One region of the Acetobacter sp. P1H12_c genome, then DNA from elsewhere that is predicted to be linked to it. Evidence: predicted binding sites of a transcription regulator. Region 1 holds the regulator's gene; each other region holds the start of a gene.
The links. Region 1 encodes LexA, which represses DNA repair genes until DNA is damaged. Its sites were predicted from a motif close to TGTTCTANNTANGTTC; they were not measured.
Positions count from the first base shown of each region.

Region 2: the regulator LexA is predicted to act here: its motif matches at 2,624-2,639, upstream of KP699_RS10805 (ImuA family protein).
Region 3: the regulator LexA is predicted to act here: its motif matches at 5,930-5,945, upstream of recA (recombinase RecA).

Region 1 covers NZ_JACRVR010000002.1:178,010-188,612, forward strand. The annotation lists gene thiS (sulfur carrier protein ThiS) at 1-198, opposite strand; gene KP699_RS03500 (FAD-dependent oxidoreductase) at 264-1,259, opposite strand; gene KP699_RS03505 (DUF3429 domain-containing protein) at 1,387-1,863, opposite strand; gene eno (phosphopyruvate hydratase) at 2,046-3,323, shown strand; gene KP699_RS03515 (septum formation initiator family protein) at 3,492-3,821, shown strand; gene rpmG (50S ribosomal protein L33) at 3,973-4,140, opposite strand; gene glp (gephyrin-like molybdotransferase Glp) at 4,293-5,492, shown strand; gene KP699_RS03530 (carbohydrate porin) at 5,499-6,806, opposite strand; gene lexA (transcriptional repressor LexA) at 7,070-7,735, shown strand; gene bioD (dethiobiotin synthase) at 7,841-9,265, opposite strand; gene KP699_RS03545 (alpha/beta fold hydrolase) at 9,262-9,954, opposite strand; gene KP699_RS03550 (8-amino-7-oxononanoate synthase) at 9,951-10,603, opposite strand, start outside.
Region 2 covers NZ_JACRVR010000021.1:493-11,095, forward strand. The annotation lists gene KP699_RS10795 (SOS response-associated peptidase) at 1-412, opposite strand, end outside; gene KP699_RS10800 (ATP-dependent helicase) at 425-2,527, opposite strand; gene KP699_RS10805 (ImuA family protein) at 2,684-3,478, shown strand; gene KP699_RS10810 (DNA polymerase Y family protein) at 3,363-4,916, shown strand; gene KP699_RS10815 (error-prone DNA polymerase) at 4,913-8,086, shown strand; partial or broken gene KP699_RS16765 (IS5/IS1182 family transposase) at 8,988-9,100, shown strand; gene KP699_RS10820 (hypothetical protein) at 9,122-9,517, opposite strand; gene KP699_RS10825 (SDR family oxidoreductase) at 9,610-10,392, opposite strand; gene KP699_RS10830 (LysR family transcriptional regulator) at 10,537-10,603, opposite strand, start outside.
Region 3 covers NZ_JACRVR010000001.1:23,593-34,195, reverse strand. The annotation lists gene KP699_RS00160 (transketolase-like TK C-terminal-containing protein) at 1-1,414, opposite strand, end outside; gene KP699_RS00155 (hypothetical protein) at 1,581-2,084, shown strand; gene hemA (5-aminolevulinate synthase) at 2,176-3,438, shown strand; gene KP699_RS00145 (DsbA family protein) at 3,509-4,288, opposite strand; gene KP699_RS00140 (gamma-glutamyltransferase) at 4,465-5,868, shown strand; gene recA (recombinase RecA) at 6,097-7,122, shown strand; gene KP699_RS00130 (GNAT family N-acetyltransferase) at 7,141-7,665, opposite strand; gene KP699_RS00125 (winged helix-turn-helix domain-containing protein) at 7,759-8,118, shown strand; gene KP699_RS00120 (glucan biosynthesis protein) at 8,195-9,739, shown strand; gene mdoH (glucans biosynthesis glucosyltransferase MdoH) at 9,739-10,603, shown strand, end outside.

The DNA of each region.
Region 1 (10,603 bases):
TTACCCTCCCTGCATCGGGGCAACAATTTCAATCCGCGCCCCATCCCGCAGGACAGTTCTGGCGCGGTAGGGCACCGGCACAAAACTGCCATCTATGGCTGTGGCAACCCGAGCCCCGCCGTAGCCGAGTTCATCAATCAGAGCCGCCAGAGTTTTGGCTGAGACCTCATGAGCTTCATCATTGACCACGATCTGCATATGGGTGTTCCCCTTCAAACTCCGCTGCCGGACTAACGCACGTTCCCCCTGTGGAGTAACCGCGTTCAGCCTGCGGTAACCGATGCCTTAAAAATCACGTCCGCCGCCTCCCGCGCCCGCGCGGGAGAGAGCAGAAATCCGTGCCGGTACATCCCGTTGATATAAATATGCCGCCCGTCGCGCACCACGGCTGGCATGTTATCGGGGTAAGACGGACGTAACCCGGTGCCCATTTCCAGAATTTCTGCTTCCGCAAACCCCGGATGCAACGTCCAGACGGCATTCAGCAATTCCGTCATGGAGCGCACGGTCATGCCGCCCGAGTTCTCGCTCTCAATCATGGTCGCCCCGACCATAAAGACATGGTCAGCCCGCGGCACAATGTAAATGGGAATACGCGGGTGCAGCATCCGCACCGGCCTGTGCAGCACAACATCAGGGCACCGCAGCAGGAGCATCTCCCCCCGCACGCCACGTAAAGGCGCATGCAGGGCGGAGACGGTGTTGCGGACGGTCAGACCCGTGCAATCCACAATCCAGTCAAATGCTGCCTCATCAGGAGCCTGCCCGCCGTCCAGAACAACCCTGCCGCCCAGTGCCTCCAGCGTCCAGCCGAGTGCCAGCAAAGCCTTGCGCGGGTCCACGTGACCTTCATCCGCAAAAAACAGCGCTTTATGGAAACGGCCGGCCAGATCCGGCTCAAGAGACGCAATTTCTTCAGTGCCGATCGTCTGAAAATGTGATGTACGCCGCCCGAACCGGGCAATCTCGCCCACATCCCTCGGGGGAGCCAGCACCAGACTCCCTGCCCGCACCACGTCGGGCACATGCGCGGCCCACCAGTCCACGGAATCGACGGATTGCGCTGTCACCTCCGGGGGAGCTGACTCGGCCTCACACCAGGGGGCCAGCATGCCACCGGCCATCCATGATGCCCCGGCCCCGATCCGACCGCCGGACTCGTAAAGCGTGACCTGCGCGCCGCGCTCGGCCAGCGTGACAGACGCCGTCATACCGGCAACACCGGCACCTTTGACCAGAATGCGCGGAGTGCTGTGCATGCTCATCCAATCCTTCCATGTCCACCCGACCGTTCCATCCGGGCTTTCATGTTATAACAAAAGAACGGAGCGAGACTAAAGACCTGTATCATCAAACTCTTGTTCCCGCCCTCTTCACACCCTCTGCCTAGAAGAGCCGCGCGACAAGCACCACCAGCAGGCAACATTCCGTAATCGCCGTGACAATCCAGCGCAGCCCCATATAGCCGCTTGGCAAAGCGCCCGTGCGCCAGCCCTGCCGTTCCAGCAACGCCAGCAGCGGCACTGCCACCGCGAGAATCGCAACGCCTGCCACAGGCATCCACGCAAACGCGGTATAGGCCGCAACCCACCCGACAAAAGCAGGCACCACACCCAGCACAAGGCGGGTGATATCCGTCCGGTCCGCCCGGCTCGTCACAATGACGGGTGCAGGCTCCAGCGCCAGCCCCCAGTGCACCGCCCCGAAAAAGGCCAGAGACACGGCACAGTAGGAAACAAACGCCATCATCAGATTAGGGATGGGCACACCAGATGAAAAAAATACGATCCCGCACGCGCAGAGAATTAGGGGGATAAGCCCCGCTATTGCCAGCACCACAGCCACAAACGGTAGTCTCTTCATGAGCCTCGGGCGTGCCTCCTCTGCACGGTTTCAGGTCGTCAACTGGTTGACAGAAAAGCCCAAGAGGCTGCCACTAGCAACTACAGGGAAACGCGCGCCGCCGCGTTTCGTTGAAGGAAGAAGAAAAACAACGCATCTGGGCCAGCCCAGGTCGCCTGAGCCTGAAACGGGAATGAGAAATTATGAGTGCCATTGTCGATATCATCGCGCGTGAAATTCTGGACAGCCGCGGAAACCCGACAGTTGAGGTGGATGTGGAACTGGCCTCAGGCGCTAAAGGCCGGGCTGCTGTCCCCTCAGGTGCATCCACCGGCGCGCATGAAGCCGTTGAACTGCGTGACAAGGACCCCAAACGCTTTGGCGGCAAGGGCGTTCTTCAGGCCATTGAAAATATTGAAAACGAAATTCTGCCGACTCTTCAGGGCGCCGAATCTTCGGATCAGATTGATATCGACAACGCGATGATTGATCTGGACGGCACCCCCAACAAGAGCCGCATGGGTGCCAACGCGATTCTCGGCGTTTCTCTGGCCGTTGCCAAAGCCACGGCGGCTGAGCTTGAAATCCCGCTTTATCGCTATGTTGGCGGTGTCTTTGCCCACACCCTGCCCGTCCCGATGATGAACATCGTCAATGGTGGCGAACATGCCGATAACCCCATTGATATTCAGGAATTCATGATCCAGCCGGTCGGCGCGCCGACGGAATCCGATGCCATTCGCTGGGGTGCGGAAATTTTCACGCATCTGAAAAAGGCGCTTCAGGCTGCGGGCCATAACACCAATGTCGGGGATGAAGGCGGATTTGCCCCGGCCCTGAAATCGGCTGATGAAGCTCTGGGCTTTATTACCCGCGCAGTGGAAGCCGCAGGCTACCGCCCGGGTGAAGATGTGACATTTGCGCTGGACTGCGCCTCCACCGAATTCTTCCGTGATGGCAAATACATCATGAAGGGTGAAGGCAAGACCTTCGATTCCGGCGAGATGGTCAGCTGGCTGGCTGATCTGACCCGCCGTTACCCCATTGCCTCCATTGAGGACGGTCTGGCGGAAGACGACTGGGAGGGCTGGGCTCTCCTGACGGAAACACTTGGCAAAAAAGTGCAGCTCGTTGGGGATGATCTGTTCGTGACCAACCCTGAGCGCCTGCGTCGTGGCATCAAGGCTGGTGTCGGCAACTCCATTCTGGTGAAGGTCAACCAGATCGGCACGCTGACGGAAACGCTGGAAGCGATCGAGGTCGCCCATAAAGCAGGCTACACAGCCGTTATGAGCCATCGCTCCGGTGAGACGGAGGATTCCATCATCGCGGATCTGGCCGTTGCGACCAATTGCGGTCAGATCAAAACCGGCTCGCTCTCCCGGTCTGACAGAACCGCAAAATACAACCAGCTTATCCGGATTGAGCAGGAACTGGCGACCGCAGCACAGTATGCTGGCCGCTCCATCCTGAAAGCCTGAGTAAGGCACCTTTTTTAAGGATCGAACCCGTTGAAAAGCCGTGCTCTCCGGAGCGCGGCTTTTTTTATGTCTGCGTTAGCAGAGAGAGCTTCCTGTCCAGAACTTCATGGTTTAGAAATAAAGATATGACCAGAATGACACTTTCCGGGGCAGAGGGACGCTAAAACCGTGAAGATAGGCCGCTTTATCAGACGTGCTGTGCGCGCCATTGTTCCCCCCACCGTTTTTCTGGGTATTGCGGTTTATTTTGGCTGGAACGCCACGCAGGGTGACCACGGGATGAAAGCCTATCAGCAGCAGCTTCTCCTGCTGGATCAGGCAAAACAGGCCCAGCAGGATGCCTCAGCCGAACAGATTGCCTGGAAGCGGCGCGTGAATGGCCTGCGGGAACAGTCTCTGGATAATGACACGCTGGATGAACGCGCCCGCGCCATGCTCAATCTGGCCGATAAGAACGATATCGTTGTGCCGTATGACCGGCATGACCCGCTTTACTAAGCACCAGTCTCACGAACAGCCAGAACCCCGCAGACCCTCGTCTGGCGGGGTTTTTCTTTGCCCGTGCCCACAGCGCAGCGAGCAAGCAGGCATAAAAAAAGCGGCCCCAGAGGGAACCGCCTTTTTAAATCTCTTACCCGGAAGGGAGAGATTATTTGATTTTCGCTTCACGGAAGACGACGTGCTTGCGCGCAACGGGATCGTACTTCTTCAGTTCCATCTTACCGGTGTGCGCACGGGCGTTCTTTTTGGTGACGTAGAAGTAACCGGTGTCCGCCGTGGAAACGAGACGGATTTTGATAACATTGGTCTTGGCCATAGCTTCCTCAGCAGAGCATCGTTAAACCCGGCACCACGCCAGAAACGTGGTCGGGTGGTGTTCAAGTGCCGGCAAAATGCGCATACAAGAGCCAAACGTCAAGCATTCTTGCATCATTCAGGCGTGGGAATAGCCGAAAGGAGTAAAAAAACATGCTGGATGTGGCTGTTGCACGCGCCCGAATCCTTGAAAAATTCTCTGCCTGTGGTCTGGAAACCGTCTCTCTCGCCGATGGCTGCGGTCGTGTGCTGGCATCCCCTCTGACGGCCCGCCTCTCCAATCCCCCCGTCTCCATCTCCTCCATGGATGGCTATGCCCTGCGGGCGGAAGACGCGCAGGAGGGCGCATCGCTGCGCATTATCGGTGAAGCCCCTGCGGGCCATCCGTCGAGCCTGACTGTGGAAAAAGGCACCTGTCTGCGCCTGTTTACCGGCAGCCAGATCCCCGCCGGAGCTGACATGGTCATGATTCAGGAAAACGTGCGGCGCGAGGGGGATAACGCAACCCTGCTCAGCGCGGGGCGCAAAGGACAATTTATCCGCACCGAGGGGCAGGACTTCCGTAAAGGCGACATTCTGGTTCCCGCCGGTCAGTGCATTGGCCCGCGGGATATCGGGCTGGCAGCCGCAGGCGGCCATATCTGGCTCCCCGTATCCCGCCGCCCGCGTATAGGCGTTCTGGCCACAGGGGATGAAATTATTCTCCCCGGAGACCCGGCCTCTCCAGACTCCATCGTCAATTCCGGCGCGTTCATGATTGTCGCACTGCTGAAGTCTCTGGGGGCGGATGCATTTCTGCTCCCCATCGCGCGGGATAACGCAGCCTCTCTCTCCGCAGCGATCGGACAGGCCCATTCGCTGGACCTTCTGGTGACCATCGGCGGGGCCAGTGTCGGCACGTACGATATCGTGCGCAGCACGCTGGAAGCGCACGGGCTGGATCTGAATTTCTGGAAAATTGCCATGCGTCCCGGCAGGCCGCTGATGTTCGGCCAGCTTGGCCACACCCCCGTTATTGGCCTGCCGGGTAATCCGGTGGCAGCACTTGTATGCAGTCTGGTGTTTATTGCCCCGGCCCTGCGCAAGCTGCTGGGGCAGCCTGTTCCGGAGGAAATGGAAACAGAACCCGCCCTGCTGGGGGCGGATATCGGGGAAAATGATCAGCGGCAGGATTTTGTGCGATGCCGCCTGACTCCGCAGGCCGACGGGCAGCTTCCTCTTGCCACTCCGTTCAGTTCACAGGATTCGGCTCAGCTCAATATTTTTGCCCAAAGTCAGGCTCTTCTGATCCGCGCCCCGTTTGCCCCTGCGGATAAAGCCGGAACACCCTGCCGAATTCTGCGCCTGCCCTGAGGCCTTTCAGAACGACACGCTGGAGTGCAGCCCAAAAATCGCTTCATCTTTCACCCGGCGGCCTGCGGTATCCAGAACCCCGCCGCTGGGTGAGAGCATCCCCTGCAAATCAGGCTGGATCAGCAGCCAGCGTGTAGCCTGAAACTGGTACGTCAGTTCCAGATGGTATTCCGCATGCTGGGCCAGCGTCCCTGCGCGCCGCTCTGCACGGCGCAGTACAGGACTGGCCTCGCCATAACCAAAGCCAAGAGCCAGCACATCATCCGCGCGCTGGAAGGGCGCGTTAAGCACAAGCCCCGCATCCACCGCATTGGCAATCTGGTTGCGGTTTGCTGGGGGAGCCCATGTCGCCCGCACAAAGCCCGCGAGCGTCTGCGCGCCAGACAGGCTGGCAAGCTCCTGATCCGCCACGGCATACAACGTCCAGTTGCCTTTATGCCGCACAGAAGAGTCGGCCTGATCCGGAAAGCGGCCCGTATCCCCATAGCCGCCCAGCTTATAGGTGCCGTCCCGCCCCCAGAGCTTTGTGTGATACTGCGCTTCCAGAAACATCAGCACGCCGGTGCCAAAATGGAACCGCGTGCCACTCGGGTCCTGATTCTGGTTCCACGGATCTGCCTCATTCAGGAAACTGGCCCCGATGGGGTTATCATCCGCAACCGCCGCCAGAACCGTCCAGTCATGGGACAGGGCATATTTGAGCCGGAGAGCAGGCGTCCCCAGCGGTGCGGCAGGCCCCTGATCATACAGGTTATTATCCGGCACCATAGGCCAGGAAAATGAGGCGTTCATAAACTGCTGAGCACCGTCACTCCCCATAAAATCATGGCTGAGGTCCAGCTTGCCAACCCGCAGGTCCAGCTTGTCATGGTCAAAGGTCTGACCATACCAGACCTCATAAAGCCGGAGATTGATATCCGCCTCAATCCCCGAGACCTGATTGAACACATAAAGCGGCTGATTACTGAAGGGATGCCCGCGAATATCCACGCCACTGATCCCGAGAGTGCCGAGCGGCAGATGCGTCAGACGGCCTAGGTCCAGCGAGAGCTGGCCCGTCGTCACCCCGATATAATTATTGGAAGGCTGGCTTCCGCCAACCGGAATAGCCCAGAATTCGTTCTGGTCCGTGAGCTGAAAATCCACACCATGCTCAGCGAGAGTACGGCGCACACCGCCCCAGTCCTGCGTCAGACGGTCTTTAAAACTGAACGCATCCTCGCCAGACTGTGCATCCTGCGCTCCCGCCGGAGCCACATTCAGGGTCAGGCAGGCGCAGAACGCTGCCGGAACTGTGATAATTTTTCTAAACACAAAACCTGTTCAAAATTACTATGCTACCGGCTGAAAGAACGGCTCCGGGTCCTGTGGCCAATAGCAACCGCCACCCGCTTAAATCGCCATACTGCAAAGCAACAGGCCCGCAACGGACCCTTCTGTTTCACAACTTTACAGGCCCCGCAAAAAATACAGAAGCGCTTTTGATATGACCGAATAACCCCTTGACCCAAAAAGAGAACTTATATAGAACAAAGTCTTATAAATACAAAAACGATCATCTGCTCCGGGGTGCCGCAATGCTGACGCGCAAACAGCACAAACTGCTTCTTTTTATTGATTCCCACCTCAAGCAGACGGGTTTTTCTCCTTCTTTTGATGAGATGAAAGAGGCCATGGGCCTGCGCTCCAAATCCGGTATCCACCGCCTGATTTCCGGGCTGGAGGAGCGCGGTTTTCTGCGACGCCATCATCACCGGGCCCGTGCGCTGGAAGTCATCCACCTGCCGGAAATCATGCCTGCGTCCGAGACCCTCCCCGCCAACGTCGTGCGCGGTGATTTCTCCCGTCCGCAGACAGCGGCACTGAAAATCCCGCTTTATGGTCGCATTGCCGCCGGTCTGCCCATTGAGGCAATGGCCGAGACCGACACCTTTCTGGATATCCCCAAAGATATGGTCGGCTCGGGCGATTACTACGCTCTGGAAGTCACTGGTGATTCCATGATTGAGGCCGGAATTATGGACGGCGACCACGTTATCATCCGTCGTACGGAAGATGCCGAGAACGGGCAGATTGTCGTGGCGCTGATTGATAATAGTGAAGTCACGCTCAAGCGCCTGCGCCGTAAAGGCAACACAATCGCGCTTGAACCCGCCAACCCGCGCTATGAAACGCGGATTGTCCCGGCGGAGCGTCTGCATATTCAGGGGCGTCTGGCCGGTCTGATCCGCCAGTATCACTAAAGCCCCGCTTGTGCGACCACCTCACCAAGCAACGCGCCTTAGGCGCGGGGATTGAGACCAGACCTGAGAAGGGGGCGTGATTTCGATATCACGCCCCCTTCTCACTCACACACTCTCCCTGCCTCCACAGACGGCATCCCATGAGGGAATGAGCCCGCTCAGCGTGCGCACAGCCTCCGGTGTAACAGCCTCCTGCTGCGGCAGTTCGGCCAAAATCCGCACCTTTCCTTTTCCCTCAATCGTTTTCCGATTCTCAGGGTTGAGTGGCCCGCTCAGCACCACTCCGGCAACAGCCAGACCTCTGGCCCGCATGGCCTCCAGACTCAGCAACGTATGGTTGAGTGTACCCAGCCCGCTGCGGGCAACCAGCACCACCGGCAGCCCCCAGCGTTCCGCCAGATCAAGCATCATCAACGTATCCGTGGCAGGGACCATCAGGCCGCCCGCCCCTTCCACCACCATCGGGCGTTCGGGGTTCTGCAACGGCAAAGCCAGAAGGGCCGGGTCAATTTCCGCTCCTTCTGCCTGTGCTGCGGCAAGGGGGGAGAGAGACGCCTGATAGGCTCCGGCGGGAGGAATACAGTCCTCCGGCAGACAACCACTCAGTTTTATAACGGTCGCAGTATCCCCTTCTTCATCCGCCAGCCCGCTTTGCAGAGGCTTCCAGTACAGGGCGTTCCATGCCTGCACGAGGCAGGCAGACGTCAGCGTTTTCCCCACGCCGGTATCTGTTCCGGTGACAAACACCCCGGCTCTCCGGGGTGTTTGGAAACAGCCATACGCCAGATGCCAGGTGGCCAGAGCGCCGCTCACATCAAACCGTGCCATCACCCGCCGCAGGTCTGCCGGGGAGAACGCCGCGACACCCTCTCGAGGGACAGACGCCCCGGTTGCCTTCAGGTGCCTGACAAACGCCAGTCCGCTTTCAAAAGGCTGAACACACCGCTCCGCTGTCCACCGCCCTGCACACAGGCGGGGCTGCCAGCCCTGCACGGTCCGGACGTCCGGGTACTCCGGCGTGCCTGCCACAAGCCCTTCTGCCGCGCAGGCATTCTGCCATTCCGCAAATGTGCCATCCAGCAAGGTTGAAACCGCAATCACGCCACCGGGCGTCAGGCGCTCGGCCAGTGTTTGCAGAACAGCGGCGGGTTCGGCCAGCCACTGAAAGACCAGATTGCCGCAAATCAGATCAAACGAACCCGCAACATCAGGGCGCGCGGCATCCATCTCACAAAACTGTACACGGTTACCGACGCGGTTGCGGGCACGTTCCAGCATCTTGGGGGCAATATCTGTCGCAATCAGTTCCGCCTCAGGCCAAGCTTCGTGCAACATCTGCGTCAGAAAGCCAGTGCCGCATCCCACTTCCAGAATACGGCGTGGCGCTTTGCCGGCCAGCCGGGACTGTAACAAGTCAAACAGCCGCCGAGCCGCCACACGTTGCAGCAGCGCCGCCGCGTCATAGCCTTCGGCAGCATCAAAACTGTGCTGAATACGGGTCTGTCGGGAATGGGCAGAACAGTCAGTCATGAATTTTCCAGCATCTGTAGAGTCATGCGCCGAATGACCTCGGCGCAGATATCGGGGTGCGTCTGTGGCAACATATGTCCTCCCTCTGCCTGCCAGCTGATCGGGAGGTCTGGCGGCAAGGAGGCGCGTGTCATGTCCGGGCTGACAATCGGGTCCTGCCCTCCGGCCAGAATACTGACCGCACCCGGCACCCCTGCCAGACGTGACAGAACGGGGCGCATATCCAGCGTCCTCAAATCTGTCAGCCCCTCCTGCAAGGCCTCTTGACTCACCATCTCAGAGGAAACTGGTCCGGCTCCACATCGGGTCCGAAAATCCATCACCACCTGAGCCGGATTCCGTATCAGCCCCGCCTGCATCCGTGCCAGCACACGCGGGGAAATACCCTGTAAAAACCCCTCCCCGGCGGCAAAACGCCCAAAGGCGTTGATACCGAGAAAGCGGCTGCCCTCCGGCCAGTTCCCGCGCGCAAGAAGACAGAGAAACCCCAAAGAATGCCCCACAGCCAGAACAGGATGTGGGCCGCTCCGCAGAGCCTCGACCTGTCTCTGCGCCTCGTGCTGTGAGGCCCCAAAATATCCAAGGTCCGGCAGACAGACCTCGGGCTGGCCAAGTGCCTTTAAGACTGGCTTCCACACATCCGGCCCAAAGCCCCAGCCATGCACAAAAAGTAGCTGCGGCGCAGTCATGGCCGTTCGCCTACAGGATAATCCGCCACCGCCGCACACAGCACCTCAGCCAACTGATCAACCTGCGCTGCCGTGTGATTTCCGTGCAGAACAACCCTCAGGCGGCACCCTCCCGGCGGCACCGTAGGCGGGCGGATGGCAATTGCCAGAAAACCGGCGTCTTCCACCTTGCGCGAGAGTGCGAGCGCGGTCTGTTCACTCCCCACCACAACCGGGACAATCTGGGTGGAAGATGGGCCTGTCTCCAGACCCGCAGCCTTCATATGCTGCCGGAATCGCTCCGCCAGTGCTGCCACATGCTGTCGCGTGGCCTCCATCTGCGGCAACAGGTCCAGCGCAGCCTCCACCGCCCCCAGCACCAGCGGAGAGGGCGCTGTGGAATAAATATAACCGGACCCTTTGTTCACCAGCCAGCGGCACAACGCGGAAGACGAGGCAACAAATGCCCCCATTCCCCCCAACGCCTTGCTGAAGGTACCTATGATCACATCCGCCTGTCCGTCCGCGATCCCTTTCCCGTCCGGCCCCAGAATACCGGTGGCATGGGCTTCATCCACACACAGCAGGGCATCATACCGCCGGGCCAGTGCGCCCAGAGCCGCCATGTCCGCTCTGTCTCCATCCATGCTGAAGACGCTTTCTGTCAGGA
Region 2 (10,603 bases), on a different contig from region 1:
TCCACCGGCACCAGATCCCGGCAAAGAAAGCCAGTGGCTCTCCGTCCCTGCGGGCAAACCACACAGGCCGTGATTTCCCGTCAGGCAAACGCTCGGGTTCCGAGAACGCCGTCAGCGGCACCAGACAGCGATGCGCCACACCTTCCCAGCGCTTCCACCACGCAGATCCCGGATTGCGGATATTGGTCACACCGCGATCCACCTTATGGCCTTTGAGGTAACCGGGCGGTGTCGGCATACCCCAGCGGGCCATGAGCAGTTCACGACCGCCTTCCACGTTCCGCACGATCGGCGCCATCGTATTCGGGTAGATCTCCGGCAGCGGCTGAAGATTGCCCGTGCGGTCCTCAAGGACTTTGGCAATCTCCCGGATCGCCTGCGGATTGGAGGTCATGGAATAGAGATTGCACATCCGCCTGCTCCCTTATGACCACATGCCGCGTAATCTGGCTGCCATATCGATCCTTACGGATTTCACCGCCTCCTGCCGGGCCTGTTCCTCCGGTTTCACGACCGGCCAGGCCACTGACTGGAACAAAGGCAGCATGTCCCGATCAATGAAACGCGTCCGTGAGGCATAGACATGCCGGTCGCCCCGGCTGTGCTGGCCATGCACATAGAAGCGCTGCGGCACCATGATATCGAGACTGTCTTTCGCCCGTGTCATGGCGACATAGAGCAGGCGACGTTCCTCTTCGATGTCATCCTTCTCACCGGTAGCCAGATCGGATGGAATGCATCCGTCGACGGCGTTCATCACGAAGACATTTTTCCACTCCTGCCCCTTGGCGGAATGAATGGTGGAGAGGATCAGATAATCCTCATCCAGCAACGGCACGCCAGCCTGATCGGACGTGGCATCCGGTGGGTCGAGCGTCAGTTCGGTCAGGAATTTCTCGCGTGACGGATAGCCGCCGGCGATCTGTTCCAGCTGCACCAGATCGGCCAACCGGGTGGAGGCATCCTCATGAAGCCGTTCCAGATGCGGTTCATACCAGTAGCGCACAGCGGCGATCTCGCCCGGCCAGCCGACCTGATGGCTGCCGAGAGCGGTCAGCATATTCACAAACCCCGTCCAGGCCTCGCCACTGCGCTGCGGCGCTTTCACATCCTTCAACGCCTCGAACGGATGAGCATTCTCCCCCATCGTATCCAGCACACGCCGGGCCGAGGCTGGACCCACGCCTGGCAGAAGCTGCAACACACGGAAGCCGGCGATGCGGTCGCGTGGGTTCTGAGCAAAACGCAATAGCGCCAGAACATCTTTCACATGCGCACTATCGAGAAACTTCAGGCCACCGAATTTCACAAACGGAATATTGCGCCGGGTCAGTTCCACCTCCAGCGTGCCGCTATGGTGCGAAGCCCGGAACAGCACGGCCTGCTGCTTCATGGGTGTCCCGGCCTCCCGCTCTTCCAGGACCCGATCGGCGATGTAGTTGGCCTGCGCCGTGTCGTCCCAGATGGTGACCAGTCGCGGCTTTTCCTCCGACGCCCGTTCGGTCCACATATCCTTGGTGAACCGCTCTGCCGCCTCGCCGATCACGGTATTGGCCGCATCCAGAATGGGTTTCGTGGAACGATAGTTCCTCTCCAGCGTCACCACACGGGCCGGGGGATCGAAGGACGCCGGAAAATCAAGAATGTTGCGCACGGTCGCAGCCCGGAAGGCATAGATGCTCTGCGCGTCATCACCCACCACCGTCAGCCCGTGCCCGTCCGGCTTCATGCCCAGCAGGATGTCCGCCTGCAGCCGGTTGGTATCCTGATACTCATCAACCAGTACATGATCCCATTTGCCGCCAATGTCAGTGGCCAGAACCGGGTCGCTGACCATTTGCGCCCAGCATAGCAGCAGATCGTCGTAATCCAGCACGCCCTGTTCCTGCTTGGCCGTGACGTAGCCTGCAAAAAGCTGTTTCAACTGGGCTTCCCAGCCCGCGCACCACGGATAGTGCTTCAGCAACACATCGGAGAGCGGTGCGCCGGAATTCACCACACGGGAATAGATGGCAAGGCACGTGCCCTTACCAGAAAACCGCTTCTCGGTTTTCGAAAACCCGAGATCATGGCGAATCAGATTCATCAGGTCAGCAGAATCTTCCCGGTCATGGATCGAGAAGGCCGGATCCATGCCGATCTGCTGGGCATACTCCCGCAGCAGCCGCGCACCGATGGAATGAAACGTCCCGGACCAGGCCAGCGCGTCGGCCAGTGGACCGGTCTTGTCGCCCAGCACCGTTTTGCAGATGCGTTCCACCCGCCGCGTCATCTCCACACTGGCCCGGCGCGAGAAGGTCAGCAGCAGGATACGACGCGGATCAGCCCCCGACGCAATCAGATGCGCCACCCGATGCGCAAGCGTGTTAGTCTTGCCCGAACCAGCGCCAGCGATGACCAGCAGTGGGGGTGAATCTACCCCGCCTGCCGAGACTCCGGTCCCGTGCGTGACGGCCTGCCGCTGCGCGTCATTCAGACGGGACAGATAATCGTCGCTGCCCGAAACGGGAGAAGGTTCTGGATTCAATTCCTTAGCGCACTTTCATCAACAATACTGAACCAACATTGGACACCACCATGCCGGATACAGAGCGAATTTGCATTGACTTGCGTAGCATGATTGGAACAAATCAGGAACACATAATCATGAAATACTCCTGCACAAGGGACGCCGAGCCGTGACATGACTACTGAAACCCATAAAAAACCCGGTCTGGAGACGCTACGGGCCACGATCAGTCGGCTTGAAGGTCATAGCGATCGACGCCGCACGGTGCTGCCCTTTGGTGTGCGCGAAATCGACGCCCGTCTGCCCGGTGGCGGTCTGGCGCTGGGGGCATTGCATGAGGTGGCGGGCGGAGGCAACGACGCCCTGCACAGTGCTGCCGCCGGTCAGTTCTGCGCCGGGATTGCAGCCCGCACGCGCGGCACGGTGCTCTGGATTGTCACCCGCCAGGACGTGTTCGCTCCCTCCCTGAAACAGGTGGGGCTTTCTGCTCGGCGGACCATTTTTGTCGAGGCCAGTTCAGACGTCGATGTGCTGGCCTGCTTCGAGGAAGGGCTGCGGCATGGCGGCCTTGGGGCCGTGGTCGCCGAGGTGGCGCGTCTGTCCATGACGGCCTCACGTCGCCTGCAACTGGCGGCTGAAACGTCTGGTTCGCTTGGCATCGCGATACGCCGGTGGCGACGACAGACGGATGCGGCGGATTTCGGCCAGCCGACTGCCAGTGTGACCCGATGGCGGGTCTCAGTCCTGCCATCCGTGCCTTTACCGGTGCCCGGCGTTGGAAGACCGCGCTGGTTGCTGGAACTCATCCGTGCCCGGGCGGGCGAATGTGCCGATTTTGAAGTGGAGGCCTGTGATGCCAAAGGAAGGCTCTCTCCCTGTATCCCGGTCGCGGATCGTCTCGCTTTACCTGCCACTCTGGCCGACCGACCGGATCAGGAAACGACTTGGACCAGACGCGCCCGCGCCTGAAACGCCGTTGGCCCTTGTCGGACGGGAAGGACGGCGACGAGTTGTCCTGTCGGTCGATCTCGCCGCCCGGAAGCTGGGGCTGCGCCCCGGCATACCGGTGGCCAAGGCTCAGGCGCTCTATCCCGATCTGGTGCTGATGGATGCCGATCCCGAAGGCGACCGGCTGGGGCTGGAAAAACTTGCCCTGTGGTTCCAGCACAGGATCGCGCCCATCGTGGCCGTCGATGCGCCGGACGGGCTGGTTCTGGACACGACCGGGGCCGATCACCTGCATGGTGGCGAACTTCCCATGCTCAAGGATATGGTCCACCGCATGGCGGGAGCCGGGTTTCGGGCAAAGGCCGTGGTGGCGAACACCTGGGGCGCCGCGCACGCCATGGCCCGCTATGGCCAGTTAGCGATTGCGGCTATCCCTTCAGATAAAACGACCTCTGCTCTCGCTGATCTGCCCGTTGAAGCTCTCCGCCTGCCCTCCCCTATTATTGAGGGTCTGGCCACGCTGGGCGTATCCCGCATCGGACCACTGGCCGCCATGCCCCGCGCACCGCTGGCCTTGCGGTTTGGCCCCGACGTCGCCCGCCGGCTGGATCAGGCGTTCGGGCGTATGGGTGAAGCCATCGTGCCAGTCCGCCCGGTTAACCCGGTCGAGGTCAACCGGAATTTCGCCGAGCCGATCGGGGCCGCCGAAACTATCGCCAAATACATCGGCAAGCTGGTGCCGCTGCTCTGCCAGGGACTGGACGAACGCGGACAGGGCGTGCGCCGTCTTGATCTGCTGCTGCATCGGGTGGACAGCCGAACCGAGGCGATCCGGGTCGCGACCGCCATGCCGGTACGCGATGTGAAGCGCCTGACGCGACTATTGTGCGAAAAGATCGAAACGATCAATCCGGGCTTCGGCATCGAGCGCATGGTGCTGATCGCCTCTCTGGCGGAACCCATGGATCGGCGACAAACCGTGTCTTCCCTGATCGCCGAGAAAGAAGCCGATGTGTTCGACCTGATCGACACACTGGCCAACCGTGTCGGCATGCAGGCGCTGTATCGCTTTGCCCCCGTGGAAAGCGATCTCCCCGAACGCTCCTTCTGCCGCGTGCCCGCGCTGGCCCCCAAAGAGACAAAGGACTGGCCGGAGCACTGGCCACGCCCTACCCGGCTGCTGGCGCGACCTGAGCCGGTGCAGGCCATGGCGGAACTGCCGGACCAGCCGCCGCTGTTCTTCATCTGGCGTGGTGTGCGACGGAAAGTAAAATGTGCCGATGGGCCGGAGCGGGTGTTTGGCGAGTGGTGGAAGAATGACGCCGAGCTGACCATCGCCCGCGATTACTTCCGGGTGGAAGACACCAGCGGCGAGCGCTTCTGGCTTTACCGTGCTGGTGACGGTGAGCATAGCGAGACCGGCTCGCAGGGCTGGTTTCTGCACGGGATTTTCGGATGAGCCCCTCGGCACCACGTTATGCCGAATTGCAGGTGACGACCTATTTCTCGTTCCTGCGCGGGGCGTCTTCTCCGATCGAACTGTTTGCTCAGGCAAAGGCTCTTGGCATTGAAGCGCTGGGCATCTGCGACCGCAATTCTCTGTCCGGGATGGTGCAGGCCCATGTCGCGGCAAAAGAGGTCGGGCTCCGGCTTGTTGTGGGATGCCGTCTCAATCTGGCCGATTTCCCGCCCGTGCTGGTCTACCCGATGGACCGGGCCGCCTATGGCCGCCTCTGCCGTCTGCTGACCCTCGGCAAGGCGCGTGCCGGCAAAGGGAAATGCCGTCTTCTCTGGGAGGATCTGGTCGCGTGGGGTGAAGGCCAGATCGTTGTCATGCTCCCCGACACGGCAGACGATGCCTGCGCGCTGCATCTGCGCAAGCTGAAGGACGTCTTTGCCGATCGCGCCTACCTGGCCCTTACCCTCCTGCGTCGCCCCAATGACCAGATGCGGTTGTATGAACTGGCGAACCTGGCGCATCAGGCGCGTGTGCCAACAGTCGTGACCAATGACGTGCTGTTCCATACCCATGACCGGCGCATCCTGCAGGATGTCGTCACCTGCATCCGGCACAACACGACCATCGACGAGGCCGGGTTCGTCCGCGAACGCCATGCCGACCGTTATCTCAAGCCACCGCAGGAGATGGCCCGGCTGTTCAGCCGTTACCCCGAAGCGGTTGCCCGCACCATGGATATCGTGGAGCGATGCCGTTTCTCGCTCGATGATCTGGCCTATCAGTATCTGGATGAAGTGTCCGTGCCTGCCCAGACGCCCCAGCAGGCGCTGGAAACCCTGACATTGGAAGCGGCCGCACGCACCTATCCCGAGGGGATTCCGGACGAGGTTCGCAAAAGCCTGCACCATGAACTCGCCCTAATCGGGCGCATGAATTATGCGCCCTATTTTCTGACCGTAAACAGTATCGTCCGCTATGCCCGTTCTCAGGACATTCTCTGCCAGGGTCGTGGGTCGGCTGCCAATTCTGCAGTCTGTTATGTGCTGGGCATCACCGCCATCGACCCCGCCCGCAACTCCCTGCTGTTCGAACGTTTCGTCTCCGAAGAGCGGGGCGAGCCGCCGGACATCGATGTAGATTTCGAGCACGCACGCCGTGAGCAGGTCATCCAGTGGGTCTATGAGCATTACGGGCGTGACCGTGCAGCCCTGACAGCCGTGGTGATCCGCTATCGCGCCAAGGGGGCCTTGCGGAATGTTGGCAAGGTCATGGGCTTGCCGGAAGACCTGATCCGCACACTCTCGGGCCAGATTCACGGCTGGGGGCGCAAGCTGGACGATGACGCCCTGACTGACAGCGGCATTGATCTGTCCGACCGGCGCATCCGCCTGACGCTGGATCTGGCGCGTTGCCTGATCGGCGTGCCCCGTCATCTGTCACAGCATCCCGGTGGTTTTGTGCTGACGCATGACCGGCTGGATGAGCTTGTCCCTATTGAACCGGCCTCCATGGAGGCCCGCCAGATTATCGAGTGGGACAAGGACGATATCGACGTTCTGAAATTCATGAAGGTGGATATCCTGGCGCTTGGCATGCTGACCTGCATGAAAAAGGGGCTGGATCTTCTGGCGGACCACAAGGGCCAGCACTTCACGCTCCAGACCATCCCGGCCGAGGATCCACGCACCTACGCCATGATCCGCAAGGCTGACACCATTGGTGTGTTCCAGATCGAAAGCCGGGCACAGATGTCCATGTTGCCACGGCTCAAACCGCGTGTGTTTTATGACCTCGTCATTGAAGTGGCGATCGTACGGCCCGGCCCTATACAGGGCGACATGGTGCACCCTTATCTACGTCGCCGGGAGGGCCTTGAGCCCGAAGACTATCCGACACCCGAACTGGAAGCGGTTCTGAGCAAAACGCTAGGCATCCCGCTGTTTCAGGAACAGGCGATGCAGGTCGCCATGATCTGTGCGGGGTTTACCGCCGCCGAGGCCGATCAGCTGCGTCGAGCCATGGCAACGTTCAAGAATACGGGTACCGTCTCGCAGTTCCAGAGACGGCTCATCGAGGGCATGCGCGCCAACGGCTATGGTGAGGATTTTGCAGAACGGATCTATCAGCAGCTCGAAGGTTTTGGCTCCTACGGATTTCCAGAGAGCCATGCCGCCAGTTTCGCTATTCTGGCCTATTCGTCATCCTGGATGAAATGCACGCATCCGGATGTGTTTCTGGCCTCGCTCCTGAACTCCCAACCAATGGGATTTTACGCGCCAGCGCAACTGGTCCGCGATGCGCGGGAGCATGGTGTGGAAATCCGGCCCGTTTGCGTCAATACCTCACGCTGGGACAGCACATTGGAAGGACCGGAAAGACCTGACGGGATGTTCGCCGTGCGGCTGGGCATGAGTCTGGTGAAGGGACTTCCCAATGACGATGCTGCCCGGATTGTTGCCGCTCGGGCCTCACGCCCGTTTACCTCGGTCGATGACCTATGGCGTCGGGCGGGTGTCAAAGCAGCAGCCCTCACCCATCTGGCCGAGGCAGATGCCTTCCGGCCCTCGCTCGGGCAGGCACGGCGCGAGGCGCTGTGGTCGATCAAAGCTCTGCGCGATGAACCATTGCCCCTGTTTGCGGCTGCGGAAGTAACGCGAGAAGCAGATGAGCCCGATGTGTTGCTCCAGCCCATGCGGGATGGGGCGGAGGTGGTGCGAGATTACAACCAGCTTGGCCTGAGCCTACGGGACCATCCTCTCGCATTTCTTCGCAGGGATCTGCGAGAACGGGACATCATAACGTGTCAGCAGGCGCTGGCGGCGAAGGACGGGAAGCGTCTCACCGTAGCGGGACTGGTGCTGGTCCGGCAGCGACCAGGATCGGCGGAAGGCGTAGTATTCCTAACGCTGGAGGATGAGACGGCCAACATGAACGTCATCATCTGGCCGGATCTGTTCGACGTCAACCGGCGTGTGGTGCTGGGTGGCCAAATGCTGGCCGTGAAAGGCATGCTCCAGAAAGAAGGTGACGTCGTGCATCTCTTGGCGAAGGAGATCAGCGATCTGTCAATATTGCTGGCGGACGTCGGGAACCGATCCTCCGCAGACACTACAGCCAGAACAGATTCAGACGGTGAACGCCTCGTCGTCATATCGCGCAATTTTCACTGAGCCACAAGCTGTTCGAGCCAAGCCTGACTAGCATCCAAAATTCCTACATTTTCGCCTGTGGATAAGTCAGTTTCTGGGCGAATTTCGACCGCTGCTGTTTGGACGCAAAAAAAGGGGGGGGGGTAAAAAACCGTCACTTTTTTTTCCGGATTTGGTACATGAAATACAGGGCAAGTGCCTTTTTTTGCCCCCGCGTGGTCGGAGGGGGGTGTGACGTGTTACGGTGTCGCATCGAAAAGGGAGCCGAATTTATTTGGCGATAGAGGAAAGAAGAAAAGAGAAAAAGCGTAGCGATTTCATATGCATCCGAAGGGTGCATATGAAATTGAGGTAGCGTGCCCTCCAAACCGCGAAAATGGGGCGTATGGAAGAGGAAAGGGTGGTGGCAGGCGTCTCTTGGGGAAATTCTGTCGGCAAGAAGGTGAATCTAGGGAGGTGTATGGGCCTATGTGAACGGAGAGGCCATTTTCTTGAGGCTGTAGCGACCTGTGTGAGTTTCCGGTGAAAGGTGTGCGGATCGATATTTTTGTCTCGTTGTGGCCCTGTGTAGTGGGCGATGGTGTCACAGAAGCTGCTCTAGGGGCTGGTCTGGCGCATTTTAGGATGTTTGGGTTTGTGTGTGATTAGTACCGCAGGTTGCACCGTGTGTTTTGTACCACAAAAACTGAACACTGTTGTAAAAAAGGGCACTTTTGGGATTAAATCCCAAAACGCATTTTGCGGCATTGAATAAAAACAATGACTTAGCGTTTCTTATCCGGAATGAACTGCAGTGAAAAATGACTGGTTTTTGAGGCGATTTGCCCTGTGGATAGTTTTGTTCTGATCATGGAATATTGTCGAGCCTGAAAGCGTATGAAAATGGTCAGTCACCTGAACAACTTTAACAGCCTTTTAGGAGATTCGATCCCGCGTAGAGCATGTCTTGCCGATCAGAAATCGCAGACGGGATTGTTCACCCGAACTGTCGGTATCACCCGGGCCACCATGAGGATTGGACGTGCCCCGGTTTAGTTCCGGACCATAGGTTATCTGTTAAGCAGCGTTGCGATCATAATCCAGAGGGCTTTTCCATTGAAGTGCGGAGTGCAGCCTCTGCGGATTATAGAAATCATTGATGTCGGATGCTCCCGGAACCGAACATTGTCTTTCAGGGAATATCAGTCGGCCGCCCCATCCGTTGAGGTTTCCGGCACCACCACCGATAAGAATGGTCCGCGCACCGGCCTCAATAACAAATGCATTGATGTTCATGTGCGATGAAGGTGAAGTGTCTGCCGCGCCCAGAAGCGACAACGCCTCATCTTGATCAATCCCATCAAGAAGATCGAGCGAGGCGTCCAGAGAGCCGTCACTCAGAACCGTTACGGCGAACTCTCCGACACGGTAACGGCTGATTTCAGGTGCCGGAAACGTTCGTTCTGATGACATGAGCTTATCCCTGGCTTGCTCATCTGGTATCGGACAGACGATGGGTGTCTGCCCGATACCATCCGGCGCAATCTCAGCCGTAATTTATCTGATCACGCGACGCCGTTCAGTTTGCAAAGAATGGCATGCCGAGCCGCTTTGACCGTTTCAGGTGTGGTGCGGTTGTCGATAGCCTGCTGCTTTGTTGCGGCATCGCCGCCAACGACCATATCTTCGCTTTGCATGAGAGCGTCGACACCCTGCTGCGCCACGACATGCAAGTCATTTTTGGGCCCATGATCGATCTTGCTGGTGGCCATGCCGGCATTCTTGTGAAAACGCGTGTTTGTGGCACCCGGGAGCAGGGCTGTGACACTGACGCCCGTATCGCGAAGTTCTTCTCGCAGGGATTCTGAAAACATAAAACCGAACGCTTTAGAAGGACCATAGACAGTTTCGTAAGGTGTCGGTGTGGTTGCCGAGAGGGAGGACACAATCATGATCCGGCCGGCCTTGTTGGGCACCATGTGCTGCACTGCGCGCTTAGCCAGATGCACCGTCCCGGAGATATTGATGGAAATAACCCGGAAATCATCTTCGAGCTTGTTATCAACAAAGGCCCCGCCCAGACCGATGCCAACATTGAGAACGGCAATATCGACGTTTCGTCCAAGATCTTTCGTAAACTGCCAGAACCCTTCGACGCCGTCATAGGTCGCTGCATCCGCCTGAAATGCATAGACTGCTACACCGATCTTTTCGAGTTCTGTTTTGGCGTCGTGGATTTTATCACTGGCCCCTGAAATGGCGAGGTCATAACCCATGCCGCCGAGGATACGTGCAATCTCGAAACCAATACCCGAAGACGATCCGCTGATCATGGCAAGTTTGCTCATCTGTCCTCACTCTTCCCCAAGTTTCATAAAACGGGACGACACACTGCTGGTCATGCCTGTTGCCACTTGTTTGTGGAGTTAAGCGCGAAATGAGTGAAAATCTATGCCGTAGGCGGAGAGCTGAAATCAACGAAGTGATCATTTTTATTCACCTGTTACGTTCTGATCAGGTTTTTGCCCCTGTATCAGGCGAATAAGAGCCCGTAATGCT
Region 3 (10,603 bases), on a different contig from region 1:
AGCAGTCGGTGGTCTCCCGCACGTCACACGGGCGGAAAACGGCCAGATGCGGCATGGCGCGCAGGCTGGCGAGCTGCTCCACGGGCTGCCAGCCGCCGCCGCCATCCCCCAGCGCCAGCCCGTCTCCTGTCAGCAGATACAGCACTTTGCGGCGCATGAGGGCGGCCATGCGCAGGGCGGAGCGCATGCGGTCCACTGTCATCATGCTGGCGGCACAGCAGGGCAGCAAGCCGCCATGCAAGGCAATACCATTTAGCATGCCAGCCATGCCGTGATCCTGAATGCCGCAGGACTGCTCGGCCGGGAGCAGCCGCGCACGGGCCTGCTGTGTGGCGGGCAGGGCGACCGGTGCCGCCAGATCAAGACGATAAGCCGATGCCGCAGTCAGGCAGACCAGTTCCGGTAGCAGTTCAGAAAGAGCGCGCAGCCCGGCAAGGCCTGCATCCTGTGTTGCGTGTCCTTCTGCGCTCTGCATCTGCCAGTGGCAGGCGCGGTGCCAGTCTTCCTCAAACAGCGCCGGGCGCTGGCCCTGTATTTCCCGCTCAAAGGCTGTGCGCAGGCGGTGGCGCGCAAAGCGGCGCAACCAGGAGCGGCGTGTGGTGGCACCGCGCCGGGCGGTGGGGCTCCATGGGCCGGTCAGCTCTTCTTCCGGAGGGAGGTGTGGCTCGGCCAGAGCATGACCGGGGGCGGAGGGCAGGCAGGCGATCAGCGTTGGTTTGCGCGCCCGGAGAGTAGCGGCCAGCGCGGAACTGATGGCAGCGGCATTGCCAGCATCCACCTTACGTACGGTCCAGCCGGAGGCGCTGAAGCGGGTCAGCGAATCGGCAAAGTCTCCATTATCAGGGCCTGCGGGGGGTGTGACGAGAACGGCCAGCCTGTCCAGCCCGAAGCGCCCGGCAAGCTGGGCGGCTTCCATCGCCACACCCGTTGCAAGGTCCGTATCCTGCGCAAGGACCCATGTGCGGTGGTTGACCAGAGAGCGGCCAAAGCGGCGCGCCAGCGTCTGTTCCGCAAAGGCCATGCCCACGGCGGCGGCGACACCCTGCCCTGCCAGCCCCGGTGCAACTTCCACCGCAGGGTGGCGGCCATATTCCAGTGGGAGAGCGGCCTCTGTCGCCGGGCCGGTCAGGCGCAGCATGGCACGCAGAAGGGGCAGCATGGTGGTGGAGGGGACGACAAACCGGTCCCGGTCCGGCCAGTCGGGGGCGCTGGGGTCAAACCGCAGCACGCGGCACCATAGGGCGGTTACGGGCAGGCACATCCGGTTTAGCAAGGTGCGGGCATGGGGCGGTAGGTGTTCCGCATTCAGCAGCAGGCGCGCGGCGCGGCTCATTCTGGCCACGGCGCTTTGCTGGGCGGAAAGCTGGGTCTCTTCCCGCAGGTCGGTTGGGTCTGTCGAAAGGGCTGCTGCCATTCGCCTGCCTTGCCGTAACGGGCCTGTCCTCACGACAGGTCTTCCTGATCGTGCCCTGCTCAATAAAGCCGGGCGGGGAGGAGAGCAAGTTTTGCGGCCCGGATAAGAGGCTTTACCTTGCGTCCGCCGCAAAGGAGCGCGAATAGAGGACAAGAAGAGTCCCCCCTTGTCTGACACCGGAGTTCTGCCCGTTATGCTGTCTGTTTCCCGCTTTACAGAAAAGGGGCCGTTTTTCCGGGTGGCGCTTGTGGCAGGTGTTGCGCTGTGCCTGAGCGGGTGCAAGCTGGTGGACCAGAAAACCTTCAATGCGCGGGCAGGCAAACCGCCTGTGCCTTATATTCCGCCAGCCCCGCCCGGTCCGCCGCCTGTGCCGCCGCTGATCGAGCTTGTCGCGGGAACGTCTCCAAAAGAATGGAGCGGGCCGGTGGAGCAGATTGTGCATAAGGCGCTGGCGAGCAAGCCTGACATCCTGTTTGTGGTGCAGTGTCTGGTGCCGCCGGGCGCGGATTCCGCGACAGACCAGCAGGCTCTGGTCCAGCTTGTGCAGGGTGACGGGCAGGCCGTAACGCAGGCCATTATCAAGGATGGGGCCTCCCCCGCACAGGTGGAAATGGCCGCTATGCCGGATTCGACCGTGACGAAGTCCGTTATCAGGGTGTATGTGAAGTAACCCTGACAAGTTTATGTGAAGACCGGCCAGACGGCCGACGGGCCCTGCGCCGAGCCCCGACCGTTTCTGACGACGCGAGGAGAGTATAAGCGTGGGATCAATCAAAAACGCCCGGCATCCGTTTTATGAGCACTGCCATACGGCGTTGAATGCGATCAGGCAGCAGGGGCGTTACCGCACATTTACCCCGCTGGCACGCCTTGCAGACCGTTTCCCTCTGTATGAGGAAGAGCTGCCAGCCCTGCCAGAAGGCCGGGAAGTGATTGTCTGGTCCACCAATGATTATCTGGGCATGGGCGTGGTGCCGGAAGTGCAGGAGGCCGCGATTGCGGCCATCCGTGAGCACGGTGCCGGGGCCGGTGGCACCCGCAATATTGCCGGAACCAGCCCGCTGCATACTGCGCTGGAAGCCGAACTGGCCGGCCTGCATGGCAAGGAGGCCGGTCTGCTGTTTGGCTCCGGCTATGTGTCCAATCAGGCCAGCCTCCAGACTATTCTGACCTCCATGCCCGGCTGGATCTGTTTTTCAGACCGCCTGAACCATGCCTCCATGATTGCTGGCATCAAGGGCGCGCGCGGCTCTCAGACGGTTATTTTCGAGCATAATGACCTGAAAGACCTTGAGGCAAAGCTGGCTGAAGCGCCTGCGGACGCCCCCAAGCTGATCGCGTTTGAAAGCGTCTATTCCATGGACGGGGATGTGTCCGACATTGCCGGAATCTGCGCACTGGCCCGGAAATATAACGCCCTGACCTATCTGGATGAAGTGCACGCCGTCGGCCTGTATGGCGAGGAAGGCGGCGGGATCTCCCAGCGGGATGGTGTGGCGGATCAGGTGGATATTATTGAAGGGACGCTGGCCAAGGGCTTTGGTGTGCATGGGGGCTACATCACGGCCTCGGCCGAGATTGCGGATTTCCTGCGCTCCACCGCGTCAGGCTTCATTTTCACCACTGCCCTTCCTCCCTCAGTTGTGGGGGCAGCGCTGACCAGCGTGCGCAAGGTGCGGGCTGAAAACTGGCGGCGTGAGAAAATGTTTGAGCGGGTGAACACTTTCCGCGCCCGCCTGCGGGCTGCCGGGGTGCCCTTTACCATGACACCTAGCCATATCGTGCCGATTCCGGTGGGCGATGCGGAACGCTGCAAGCGGATCAGCCGCCGTTTGCTTGTGGAATACGGGCAGTATGCCACCCCCATCAATTACCCCACGGTGCCGCAGGGCACGGAGCGCCTGCGCCTGACGCCGGGGCCGTTCCATACGGATGAGATGATGGATGAGATGGTGCGCGCTCTGGCGAGTCTGCTGCGGGAAGAAGGCATTATGCCTGCCCGCCAGACGGAAGATGCCGCCTGAAACGCTGAGGGTCTAAAAGCCTCATTCTGCCTGCCCCCGGCTCACAGGGTCCGGGGGCAGGCCAGAGGGTTTAGTGTGTTGCTTTACGCAACCGGTCGAGGGCGGCTTTCAGGTCACTCTCAGACGCAGCGCCGGGAATAATTTCACGGTCGCCAATAATGAAGGTCGGCGTGCCTTCCAGATCAATCGCCTTTGCCAGTTCGACATTTTTGCTCAGCGCTGCCGTTACGGCCGGGCTTTTCATGTCTTTTTGCAGGCGGTCAGCATCCAGCCCGAGATTTTCAGCAATCCGATGGATCCGCTCGGCGGAGGGGGCTGAGGAATCCGTCATCAGAGCTTTCTGAAACGGGACATATTTGCCCTGAAGCCCTGCGGCCATAATGGCCTGTGCATCCATCACGCTGTTAGGCCCGAGCACGGGAATGACTTTTAAAACCAGCCGGAGGTCAGGCTCGGAGCCGAGCAGATGGTCCACATCGCCCAGCACCTTGCGGCAATACTGGCAGCGGGGGTCATAAAACTCGACCACTTCCAGCTTGCCGGATTTATTGCCCAGCACAACATCCGTCGTGCTCTGGCCATACTGCGCCTTGTTCCGGCGCACCGTCTCCAGCGCGGAAGAGGCTTTTCTGGCGGACGCCTGCGCCTGTAGGGAGCTGATGGCGTCTGACAGGATGGAAGGGTCCGTCCTGAGCGCATTCCGCAGGATTTCAACAATTTCAGCACGCTGTGCGGGGCTGAAACTGCTGTCCGCCGCCCGTGCGGAAACCGCACCACCGCAGAGCAGGAGGAGGCTTGCGGCTCCGGCCAGAGCGGCGCGCCTGAAAGAAAAGGTTATCAGCTTTTTCATCGTGTCTTTATGTGTAAAGCAGAACCGCTGGGATGGAAATGCCGCGTGTGTGTTGCTGCACGCCCGGAACAGCGGTAATCCAGAACAGAGTTTCAGACGCCCGGCATGCGGGCAGACCAGAGCAATGGAGACATCAAGGCGTGCCCGAGCATTTCATGAAGACCTGTTCAGCCCGGATGGCGTCGCTACTGATGGCCTGTTCCCTCACCATCCCCCTGACAGCCTGTAGCATCTTTGCGGATGATAGCCCGGCCAGGCAGTCTCACCCTGCCCTGACGGGGTTTGTGGGTGAGGTTGTGGCGGATGAACCGCAGGCGGCTCTGGTCGCGCGGGATGTGCTGGCGCAGGGCGGGAACGCGGCGGATGCCGCGGCGGCTCTGGGGTTGGCCTTGTCCGTCACCCTGCCCTCCCGCGCCTCGCTGGGGGCAGGTGGAGCCTGTCTGGCCTGGCGTCCGGGGGATGCACAGGGGCAGGCCTTTGTTTTCCTGCCGCGCGCGGGGCAGACCCCCGCGCAGTCTGACCGCCCGGCAGCCGTGCCCATGCTGGCCCGTGGCCTGTATCTGATGCAGTTGCGCTATGGCCATGTTGACTTTGCGGATCTGGTCGTGCCTGCCCGTAATCTGGCGACGGATGGCGTGCCGGTGGGTGGCCTTCTGGCGTCCGATCTGGCGGCGGTGCAGACGCCGCTGCTGGCGGATGAAAAAACGCGCGCCATTTTTGCCAACAGCAACGGTACCGTTCTGGGCGCGAATGACCTGATGGTGCAGCCGCGTCTGGCCGGGGCGCTTGAGCGCCTGCGGATTGCCGGGGTGGGGGACCTGTATAACGGCTCTCTGGCGCAGAGCTTTACGCTGGCATCTCAGGCAGCGGGTGCGGGTCTGACACCGGCGGATATGCGCAGCAGCCTGCCTGTGGCGGAGCAGCCTCTGACCCTGCGCTCCGGCGGACTGGATATCAGCTTCCTGCCGCCGCCAGCCGATGGCGGGCTGGGAACGGCCGCCGCTTATAGCGCGATGGATGATCACGGCCATTCCGGTGTCCGGGCGGAAGCCGTTGTATCCGGCTGGCGCGCCCGTCAGACCGGCAAAGGGGCCGCGATGACCGCAGCAGATGCGCAGGCCCTGTTGCAGGGTGGCAGCCTGCCTTCCGGGTCTGCTCTGCCGCCCCTGCCTGCTTCCACATCTTTTGTGGTGACGGACCGGACGGGTGAGACGGTCAGCTGTGGCCTGACCATGAACAATCTGTTCGGCACCGGCCGTGTTGCTGGCTCGACCGGGATCGTGCTGGCGGCCTCCCCCGTGCGGCGTCCGCTGCCATTGCTGACGGCGGCTATCGCGCATCAGGGCACCAGCCAGTTCCGCGCGGCGGCGACGGCTTCTGGCCAGAATGTTGCGGCGGATACGGCAGCCATTGCACTGCGGGCAGCGATTGCCGGGCAGCGCCCGACCGTGACGGACGGTGTGGGGCGCGCCAATTTTGTGTCCTGCCCTGCGGGGCTGCCGGGCGATTCCGGAAAATGCTTCGGGTGGACCGATCCGCGCGGCTCTGGCCTTGCGGTCTCTTCCAGCCATACCAAATAAGGTCTGTCGCGCTGGCGGCAGGAGGCAAGGCGGCTTTTGGCCGCCTGTTTCCGGCTTGAAGTGTTCTCGTTTTGTTTCTATAAGAACAGGTGGAAACACCATTTTTAAGGTGCCTGAGCGAGGATCGGGGTGTGATCCCGGTCATTGCCCGGTACGCGGCTTTTATGGCACGTCTTGAAACAGTGCAGCACTCCCGGCCGTAGTCGATGGCCACAGGAAAGGTGAATGATGGATAAGGCAAAAGCTCTTGAAGGCGCGCTCGGGCAGATTGAACGGGCTTTTGGGAAAGGGTCTGTCATGCGGCTGGGACAGCGCCCGAAGGAACAGGCGGACGTGGTTCCCACTGGCTCTCTGGGGCTGGATATCGCTCTGGGGATTGGCGGCCTGCCGCGTGGCCGTGTAATTGAAATTTACGGCCCGGAAAGCTCCGGTAAAACCACGCTGGCGCTGCATGCCATTGCAGAGGCCCAGAAGCGGGGCGGCACCTGCGCCTTTATTGATGCCGAGCACGCGCTGGACCCCGGCTACGCCAAGAAGCTGGGCGTGGATATTGATAATCTGCTGATCAGCCAGCCCGACGCGGGTGAGCAGGCGCTGGAAATTGCGGACACACTGGTGCGCTCTGGCGCGATTGATGTGCTGGTGGTGGATAGTGTGGCGGCCCTTGTGCCGCGTGCCGAGCTTGAAGGGGATATGGGTGACAGCCATGTCGGCCTGCATGCCCGTCTGATGAGTCAGGCGCTGCGTAAGCTGACAGGCTCCGTTGCGCGCTCCAACACCATGATGATCTTCCTGAACCAGATCCGTCTGAAAATTGGCGTGATGTTTGGCAACCCGGAAACCACGACGGGCGGGAACGCACTGAAGTTCTACGCCTCCGTGCGTCTGGATATCCGCCGCATCGGGTCCATCAAGGACAAGGATGAGGTGGTGGGCAACCAGACGCGGGTGAAGGTGGTCAAGAACAAGATGGCCCCGCCGTTCCGTCAGGTCGAGTTCGATATCATGTATGGTGAAGGCATCAGCAAGGTCGGGGAACTGATTGATCTGGGCGTGAAAGCCGGTGTGGTGGAAAAATCCGGCGCATGGTTCTCCTATGACAGCCAGCGGATTGGTCAGGGGCGTGAAAACTCCAAGCAGTTCCTGCGTGACCACCCTGAAATGGCTGCCGAGATTGAACGCAAGGTGCGTGAACATTCCGGTATTGTGGCGGAAGCCATGATGCTGGCCCCCGAGCACCATGTGGAAGACTAAGCGGTTCTTTTCAGTCGTTTAGACCCGGCCTGAAACAGGTCGGGACAAAAAGCTGGCTTCGGGATCATACGAGGCCAGCACGGCTTTTTCAGCCTCGGAAATATCTTCTGGCGTAAAGCCCTGCTTTAGCCAGAATGTGCGGGCTGGCCCGGTTGCTGTCAGGCTGAGCACCGGCAGATTTGCCTTCCGGGCAGCGTGTTCTGCCAGCAGGATGGCCTCTTTGGCACGCCCCTGCCCCCTTACGGTTTCAGCCAGAGCAAGGTCATGCAGATACCAGCTTTCCGGCTGGGCAGGCAGATGGTGCAGAAGGCAGTTCAGGCGCGGGGAGAGATGCCCCGCCCACGGGTGGCTGATCAGATAGCCATGCACCCCGCTTGCATCGGCCAGCACAAAGCAGCCTGACGGGGCAAGCCTCAGCCGTTCTCTGAAAATATCGTCATCTTCCGGATAATCCGGGTGGATGTGTGCCGCGAGTGTTATGATGGCGGCAAGATCATCTGGTCTCATGGGGCGCCAGATGATATCTGCGTTGAGATGTGTCATGAGAAGATGGCCGGGGCGCGGGTCCGGGTAAAAGAAAACATCATGTTCTTATGGTATCATGCAGAGAACGGGAACGCGAACGCGGGCAGGTGAATGACTGAGCGGTTAAGACTGACCTTGCGGGTGGATGCGGACAAAAAACCTGCTCTGGGGCATGGGAAAATTCGTCTGCTTGAGCAACTGGCGGAAACAGGGTCTATTTCTGCGGCGGGGCGCGCTATGGGCATGTCCTATCGCCGGACATGGCTGCTGGTGGATAGTCTGAACCAGATGTTCCGTGAACCGCTGGTTGTGACGCGGCCCGGCGGCGGCGGCGGCGCGTTTCTGACAGCCGAAGGCGAGGCTGTGGTGCGCTGTTACCGGGATATTGAAAAACAGGCAGCACAGGTTGCTGAGGCCCATCTTGCTGAACTTGAAAAACTCTTAACACCACAAATCGTGGAATGCCCTTAAAAAGCCGTATCACACGGTGATTTTGTCACAAAAGAAATTTTTAGCCCCTAAATCATAGGGAATTCGGGAGTCTGGAGTGTCTTCATCTGTACAGCGGCGGGACTTAATTCGGATTGGCGCGGGGGCGACACTCGCTACTCTGGCGGGCGGCGTTGCCCGGCAGGCGCGGGCAGAAGGGCTTGAAGGAGCGACGGGTATGTTTGATGACATGACGGTGCGGCAGATTGCCCGTCGTCTTGCCAGTGCGCCCTATCACGGGCCGGACCAGACCTTGCCCAAAGCGCTGGATAATCTGAATTTTGACCAGTTCCGCAGCATTGCCTACCGGGAAGACCGGACGTTGTGGCATGATGACAGCCTGGCGTTTGATGTTGCGTTTTTTCCGCGTGGCTTTCTCTACCGCCCCCGGATTGATATTTTTGAGATCAAGGACGGGAAATCCGAGCCTGTTCCCTATTCCGCCGATCTGTTCACTTATGGTGACCCATCCCTGAAAGTAGACGAAAATCTCGGCTTTGCCGGGCTGCGTCTGCGCACACCCATCAACACTCCCGGTGTGATGGAAGAATTCTGCGTGTTTCTGGGGGCATCCTACTTCCGCGCCGTTGCCAAAGGGCAGAGCTATGGCCTGTCTGCCCGGGGCTTTGCGGACGGCACAGGGGACCCGAAGGGTGAGGAATTTGCCCTTTTCCGGGCCTTCTGGCTGGAAAAACCACAGCCGGGCGTAAAAGCCGTGGTGGTGCACGCGCTGCTGGACAGTCCCTCCGTTGCCGGGGCGTTCCGCTTTACCATTCGTCCGGGCGATACGACGGTGTTTGACGTGCAGTCCACCCTCTATCCCCGCACCAAAATTGACCAGTCCGGCATCGCTCCGCTGACGGGCATGTTCTATTTTGACGCCAATGACCGCACACATGTGGATGACTGGCGTCCCGCCGCGCATGATAGTGAGGCCCTCCAGATGTGGACCGGCGCAGGGCAGGAACTGTTCCGCCCGCTGCGGAACCCGCTGGATCTGCAGTTCTCGGCGTTTTCGGATGATTCCCCGCGGGGCTTTGGTCTGATGCAGCGCCGCCGGAACTTCCATGATTTTGAAGATCTGGCCCTGAATTATGAAAAACGGCCGTCTCTGTGGATTGAACCCATCGGGGACTGGGGGCAGGGCTGGGTGGATCTGGTGGAAATCCCGACCCCGAATGAAGTGAATGACAATATCGTCTCCTTCTGGCGGCCCAAAACACCGCTGGAAGCCGGGAAGGAATACAGTTTTACCTACCGGATGTACTGGGGGTGGGATGCCCCCTTCCCCACGCCGCTGGCCCGTATTGGCGCAACCCGCGTCGGGGCTGTGGTGGACGATAAAACGGCCCGCTTCTTCTCCATTGATTTTATGGGTGTGCCGTTTGAGCGCCTGCCCAAGGACACGAAGTTCCATCTGGAACCACAGTCTTCCGCCGGCAAAATCCGTAATGTGGTGGTAGAACCCAACCCGAATATCAATGGCTGGCGCACAACCTTTGAATTTGTGCCGGGGGATGAAAAAGTTGTGGAGCTGCGCTGTGTTCTGGCAGCAGACAGCGGCCCGGTCTCAGAAGAATGGGTGTATCGTTGGACGCCGTAATGACACCGCCTGACCTGCACGCCGTACCCTTTCAGGCCCTGCCGCCAGAAGCACCTCTGGCCATGCCGGTGCAGGACCTGCATGCCGCGCCGGATATGGAAGGTCGGAGCAGGACGCCTTCTACCTCCCCGGCAAGTATTGGTGTGCGGCGCTTTCTGGTTCTGGGGTCAGCCCTTGCGCTGACTGTTTTTGGCGCATGGCGCACCCACAAAGTGCTGGATGCCAATGGCACCACCATCCTTGGTGTGGTGATGCTGGTGCTGTTTGTGGCGTTGTTCCTGTGGATTGCGCTGGCGTTTACCTCCTCCCTCGCCGGGTTTGTCTCGCTGATTACCCGCGGTGGCCTCGGTCTGGGCATTACCCGCTCTGGCCCGCTCCCTGTCCTGCGGTCCCGCACGGCTCTGCTGCTGCCCACGTATAATGAACCCCCGCATCGTGTGATGGCGGGGCTGAAGGCCATTTATACCAGCCTGTGTGAAACAGGTCAGGTCGAGGCGTTTGACGTTTTTATCCTCTCCGACACCACCAACCCGGATGTGTGGGTGGAAGAGGAAGCGGCTTTTCTTGCTCTGCGCGCCCAGACGGGTGGTGAAAACCGCATTTTCTATCGTCGCCGCCACAACAATGTGGAACGCAAGGCCGGGAACGTGGGGGAATGGGTACGCCGTTTTGGCGGCGCCTATGACACCATGGTCACACTGGATGCGGACTCCGTCATGTCTGGCGAGACCCTGGTGCGGATGGCCGGAGCCATGGAGCGCAACCCCGGTGTCGGGCTGATTCAGACATTGCCGGTGATTGTGGGGGGCACCACGCTGTTTGCCCGCCTCCAGCAGTTTGCCGGGCGTGTTTACGGGCCAGTGA